DNA from 2 places in the Exiguobacterium alkaliphilum genome. Region 1 is predicted to be linked to the other one. Evidence: predicted binding sites of a transcription regulator. Region 1 holds the regulator's gene; the other holds the start of a gene.
What was found. Region 1 encodes LexA, which represses DNA repair genes until DNA is damaged. Its sites were predicted from a motif close to CGAACATATGTTCG; they were not measured.
Positions count from the first base shown of each region.

Region 2: parE (DNA topoisomerase IV subunit B) is a predicted target of LexA. The motif match lies at 1,194-1,207, and genes of this name have one in related genera.

Region 1 is NZ_CP073101.1:1,625,096-1,628,514, reverse strand. Features, by position in the region: gene KB235_RS08405 (YneB family resolvase-like protein) at 52-696, opposite strand; gene KB235_RS08400 (hypothetical protein) at 769-1,002, opposite strand; gene lexA (transcriptional repressor LexA) at 1,207-1,827, shown strand; gene KB235_RS08390 (metal-binding protein) at 1,827-2,267, shown strand; gene glnA (type I glutamate--ammonia ligase) at 2,360-3,419, opposite strand, start outside.
Region 2 is NZ_CP073101.1:1,758,785-1,762,203, forward strand. Features, by position in the region: gene KB235_RS09055 (GGDEF domain-containing protein) at 1-325, opposite strand, end outside; gene KB235_RS09060 (CoA-binding protein) at 690-1,094, shown strand; gene parE (DNA topoisomerase IV subunit B) at 1,225-3,192, shown strand; gene parC (DNA topoisomerase IV subunit A) at 3,195-3,419, shown strand, end outside.

The DNA.
Region 1 (3,419 bases):
CCCCTCTCTACTGAATTTGTTCTTCTACTGTACAAAATCAGCGGCGAGGAATCAAGTTTTCAATCCTGAGACGTGCTCGAGGTAACGCCGGTTCACGGTCGCTTTCGACACTTCGTAACCGAACCCGCGCAACGTGGCCGCGATTTCGGCGAACGTCAGGCCTCGTTCGCGTAGCTGGACGATCTCCTCAATCGGCACTTCGATGCGGCTCCGACCGCCTTGGTCATGGTGCTGAATGTTTCGCTGTGGGTTGAACCCGTTCGCGACGGCCCGGCGCATCCCGCGTGAGATTTTGGCGTTATGGATTTTCCGCTGATACTCCTCGACGACGCTCACAATCTCGAGCACCATCTTCTCGGCATCGGATACGATATATTCGTCTGGTGATTGCATCGTCAAGAGCCGAACGTCATGCTTCATGAGCGTGTGCAAAATCGCGATTTTAGCGTTCCCTCGCCCGAGACGGCTATCGTCGGTCACGAGGACGGCGTCGAGGTTCGAGGCGGATACGTGTTCGAGTAAGTCGAGGAGCCCGCCACGGTTCACTTCGTATCCGCTCTCTTGTTCGGTGATGACATCGACGACGTCGGCCTCGAGCCGACGCGCCATCCGCGTCAATTCGTCGACTTGGCGATCAAGAGACGTCTCTTGCGCCGCCTTGTTCGTCGATACGCGACAATAAATGACGACTCGCATCTCGTCACTTCCTTTCTTTCCATTCCCTATCTACGATACACAGGAACGGGGGCGTTTCGCAAACAGAAACGATTATTCCGAGGCGAACCAAGTCGTCTTGCGCTCTTGCTTTTCAGCCCGCTCAGCGATGATGCGCGCTTCGAGCGTCTCCGCTTCCGTCTTGGCAACTTCCGCCTCGATGCTACGCGTGTCTTCGACGACCGGCGCCGCCACGTCCACTTGTCTCATTTCTCCGACCATAAAAAATGCGAACATCCCTACTACCAACAATCCGACTAAAATGATTCCATTCACTGTATCTTTCATTAAATTTCGCCTCCGTATCATAGGAATACACGTTCCCAAGAACGTTTGTTCGTTTATCTGTTCTCATCATAAAACAGGAACTTCTGTTCGGTCAAGCTAAAAAAACGAACGAATGTTTGTGCGCTCATGTGTTCTATGTTAAACTTAGACCATAAAGAATAGGATGCGTTCGCAGGATATTCGACATAATCGAGGTGACTTCCATTGAAAAAAATGTCAGCAAGACAACAGCAGATACTTGATTTTATAAAAGACGAGGTCCGCACCAAAGGTTATCCGCCTTCGGTCCGTGAAATCGGTGAAGCCGTCGGTTTGGCCTCAAGCTCGACCGTCCACGGTCATTTGGACCGTCTTGAAAAGCGCGGCCTTATCCGCCGTGACAAGACGAAACCGCGGGCAATCGAGATTTTGAGCGATGACACGGTCGTCATCGAAGACCACGACGCCGTCACGTACGTCCCGGTCATCGGGAAAGTCACGGCCGGTACACCGATCACTGCAATCGAGAACGTGGAAGAACATTTCCCGCTCCCGACACACATGGTCGGCGCCGATAACGTCTATATGCTTTCTGTCTCAGGAGATTCGATGGTTAACGCCGGAATCTTAGATGGAGACCGGGTGCTCGTGCGTCAACAAAGCACAGCCGACAATGGAGAGATTGTCGTCGCGATGACCGACGAAGGCGAGGCGACCGTCAAACGCATCTATAAAGAAGCTTCGAAAATCAGACTGCAACCAGAGAACGACGAGCTCGAGGCGATGTATTTTGATAACGTGTCGATTTTAGGGAAGGTCATCGGTGTATACCGGACGATTCATTAATGGCGAGTGGTAAGACGCATACGCGTACGAATTTCGTGGCAATCGGAGCTTTAGCGATTGCCACGCCTTTTATTGAACTCGATGTCCCGCTCGCCCTCCTTCTCGGCGCGATCGTCGGGACGCTCTGGCTCTCCCCGGACCTCGATTTGAAATCGGACGCCTATTTCCGTTGGGGGCCGCTCCGTGGATTTTGGTTGCCTTACGTGAAACTCATGCCGCACCGGTCGTTGTTTTCGCACTTACCGGTACTGAGCGACTTGATTCGCGTCATCTATCTCGGTTTCCCGCTTGTCATTCTGCTCACGTTCACGCCGTACGAGACGGCGGCGATCGCTTGGCTCGACGAGTTCGGCTTGTCGTTCTTCCTCGGGCTCACGTTCGCGACGACGTTACATACGACGCTCGACTATACGTCCACGTTTTTCAAACGTGCGTTCTAATCAGGACGTCTCCACTCGGGGACGTCCTTTTAAACGCGCAAAAAAAAGCGCCCGTGCTTTCCGAAGAAGGCACGAGCGCTTTTTTGCTTGGATTAGTAGAGCGTCATATACTGATCGCGTTCCCACTCTGTCACTTGCATACGGAACATGTCCCACTCGATCTCTTTCAATTCGAGGAAGTGTTCGCCGATATGCTCGCCGAGTGAGTCCATGACGACTTTGTCGCCACGAAGTACTTCGAGTGCGTCGAAGAGCGTCGCTGGAAGATCATCGATTCCGTTCGCGACACGCTCAGGCTTGTCCATCACGTAGATGTTGCTGTCGATTGGTTTTGGAGCAACCAAATCTTTCTCGATTCCGTCGAGGCCAGAAGCCAAGAGTGACGAGAGCGCGAGGTACGGGTTCGCCGCCGGGTCGACCGAACGTACTTCGATACGCGTCGAGAGGCCACGGGCCGCCGGGACACGAACGAGTGGTGAACGGTTGCGGGCGCTCCACGCTACGTAGCAAGGTGCTTCGTAACCTGGGACGAGACGCTTATACGAGTTGACCGTCGGGTTACAGATGGCCGTGAACGCACGAGCGTGCTCGAGGATTCCCGCCGTGAAGGCGCGGGCCGTGTCTGAAAGCTCCATTTCGCCGTTCGGATCGTAGAAGACGTTCGTGTCGCCTTTGAAGAGCGACATGTTCGCGTGCATCCCTGAACCGTTGACGCCGAAGAGCGGCTTCGGCATGAACGTCGCGTGAAGACCGTACTTCGCCGCAATCGTCTTGACGACGAGCTTGAACGTTTGGATGTTATCGGCTGTCGTCACGGCATCCGCATATTTGAAGTCGATCTCGTGTTGCCCTGGTGCGACTTCGTGGTGTGACGCTTCGATTTCAAAGCCCATATTCTCAAGCTCGATGACGATCTCTTTACGGCAGTTCTCACCGAGGTCGACCGGCGCCAAGTCGAAGTAGCCGCCTTGGTCGTTCAATTCGAGCGTCGGTTGACCGTTCAAATCCTTTTTGAAGAGGAAGAACTCTGGCTCAGGACCGACGTTGAACGCTGTGAAGCCAAGCTTTTGCATGTGCTCAAGGTTGCGTTTGAGCGTACCGCGCGGGTCACCGCTGAACGGTGTGCCGTCTGGGTTATAAATATCACAAATC
Region 2 (3,419 bases), 130 kb from region 1:
TGAAGAACACGCCATAGGCGACCATGATGATGAAGTAATGAACGTTCGCATCCCAACCGAGGACGATCGTTGAGATGACGGCATTGTAGACGACCTCGACGAACAGGCCGACGAAGAATGTCCGATAGTAGCGTTTATGTACGAAGTAAAACGAAATCGTGTAATACAGCACGCTGGCGACGTTCGACCAGGCGAGCAACATGACGTCGAGCCGTAAAAAGGTGACGAAGAACACGACATGAATCAACCATGCGAGCGCGTTCCCGTATAATGTGATGCGATAGTTATATAACGTACCGCGACGTTCCTCATAGGTTGTCCCCACGCGAACACCTCCTTTACTCAGTATATCGAAACCGGCTCCATTTGCACATATTTGTCTCGAAATTCGAGTCAATCGCTCGCCATCGACCCGCTTGGAACGGTCGTTAACCTTGCGTGAAATAGATATTTCACGCAAGGTTTGATTGCGTACAGGTTCGCGCCAGTTTGCACGGTTCTCATACACCCGTTCGTGAAACTGAAAAAGACGCCAATGAACATGGTTTACATAATAATTTATAGTGAACCAATTGATTTGTTTTAAAAAAAGAAAAGAGTTACAGTTGTATGGAATCTGAAAATAAACCTTGAAACAGGGAATGAGGTAACGGTACACTGAGAACGTAAACAAAAGGGGGCAAACTAGAATGGATGACCAGCATTTGAAACGATTGCTCGAAGAAGCGAAGACAATCGCCGTCGTCGGGATCTCCTCGAACCCGAACAAGACCGCGAATCAAATTGCCGACTATTTGTTGTTGCAAGGCTACACCGTCATCCCGGTCAACCCGACGCTCGAGACGTGGAACGGACGGAAAGTGTATCCGACCGTCGAGAGCATCCCTGGCCATATCGATATCGTCGACGTCTTCCGTCGCAGCGAGTATTTGGCCGAGGTCGCCGAGGATGCCGTCCGACACGGGGATGTCGGGCTCATCTTTAACCAGCTCGGTCTCTCGAGCGCTGACGCGGAACGGATCGCCCGCGAAGCCGGGATCGATTACGTCGAGAACCGATGCATCTATGTCGAGCACGCCCGCTTGATCGGTTAAGACCTGCCTCCTTGGCAGGTCTCCTTTTTTTCACGTGCCTCGCGCGTCGGGGGCGGGCTTGCCAGAATCGAAAAACAGCTATACAATAGGAAAGAAAAACGAACGTGTGTTCGAAATTGAGGTGACGAAAATGTCAACAGATTTATTCAATTACAATGAAGACGCCATTCAGGTGCTCGAAGGACTCACGGCCGTCCGTAAACGACCAGGGATGTACATCGGTTCGACCGACCATCGCGGTCTCCACCATCTCGTCTACGAGATCGTCGATAACGCGATCGACGAGGCGCTCGCCGGGTTCGGCGGGCAAATCGATGTGACGATTCATAAAGACGATGCCATCACGGTCCGCGACCATGGCCGCGGCATGCCGACGGGGATGCACGCTTCCGGCAAACCGACGCCAGAGGTCATCTTCACGGTGCTCCATGCCGGCGGAAAGTTCGGCCAAGGCGGCTATAAGACGTCCGGGGGCCTCCACGGGGTCGGCGCCTCGGTCGTGAACGCACTGTCGAGCAAGGTCGTCGTGACGATTCACCGTGACGGCAAGCTGTTCGAGCAGACGTTTGCCGACGGCGGAATCCCGCAGACGACGCTCCTCGAGACCGGGAAGACGCGCCAGACCGGCACGAGCGTCTATTTTAAACCGGACGCCTCGATCTTCTCGACGACGACCTACAACTACGACACGCTCGCCGAACGGTTGCGCGAGTCGGCGTTCCTCTTGAAAGGACTCACGATCACGCTGAAAGACGAACGAACTGACAAGGAAGAGACGTTCCATTACGAGGAAGGGATCGCCGAGTTCGTCCAATATTTAAACGACGACAAGGCGACCCTCCACCCGATCGTCTATTTCGAAGGGACAGAGAACGACATCGAGCTCGAGCTCGCCTTCCAGTTCACGGACGCCTACTCCGAGAACGTCCTCTCGTTCGTCAATAACGTCCGGACACGCGACGGCGGCACGCACGAGGTCGGCGCCAAGACGGCGATGACCCGCGTCGTGAACGAATACGCACGTAAGAACGGCTTGTTGAAAGAGAAAGACAAGAACCTCGACGGTGGCGACGTCCGCGAAGGGCTCACGCTCATCGTCTCGGTCCGAATCCCCGAGGAGTTCCTCCAGTTCGAGGGACAGACGAAGTCGAAACTCGGCTCGCCGGAAGCGCGGACGAGTTCGGACTGCGTCATGGCGAAGCAGTTGACGATCTTCCTCGAGGAGAACCCACAGATGGCGACGATGCTCATCAAGAAGGCGATCCGTGCCGCCCAGGCCCGCGAAGCCGCCCGCAAGGCGCGTGAAGAGGCTCGTAACGGCAAGAAGAAGAAACGTTCGAGCATCTTGAACGGGAAACTGACGCCGGCGACGTCGAAGAACGCCGCCAAGAACGAACTGTTCCTCGTCGAGGGTGACTCGGCCGGCGGTTCGGCCAAACAGGGCCGTGATCGGACGTTCCAAGCCATCCTGCCGCTCCGCGGGAAGGTCATCAACTCGGAGAAGTCGAAGCTTCAGGACATCATGAAGAACGAGGAAATCAACACGATCATCCATGCGATCGGGGCCGGCGTCGGCCACGACTTCGACCTCGAGGACTGCAATTTCGATAAGATCATCATCATGACCGACGCCGATACGGACGGGGCGCACATCCAAGTGCTCCTGCTGACGTTCTTCTTCCGCTATATGCGGCCGCTCGTCGAGGCGGGCAAAGTGTTCGTCGCTTTGCCGCCGCTCTATCGTATCTCGAAAGGCAAAGGCAAGTCGGAACAGTTCGAGTACGCCTGGGACGAAGAGGCGCTCGAGAAGCTCGTCAAAGTGTATAAGAAGGGGTATATCCTCCAGCGCTACAAAGGTCTCGGGGAGATGAACGCCGACCAGTTATGGGAGACGACGATGAACCCGGACACACGGACGCTCATCCGTGTCACGGTAGACGACGCCGCCATCGCCGACAAGCGCGTCTCGGTGCTCATGGGAGACAACGTCGCCCATCGCCGTGAGTGGATCGAGGAGAACGTCGCCTTCGGCCTCCAGGAAGATGATTCGATCATCGCCAATGAACACGTGACTAAAGCGATTGAGGAAGTGATGTAACGATGTCGACGATTCAACACATTTTAAACTTGTCGCTCGAACAGGTCGTCGGTGACCGTTTCGGGCGTTACTCGAAATATATCATTCAGGACCGGGCGCTTCCGGACGCGCGTGACGGGCTCAAACCCGTTCAGCGCCGTATCCTGTATGCGATGCACCATGAGGGCAACACGAACGAGAAACCGTACCGCAAATCGGCCAAGACGGTCGGGAACGTCATCGGGAAC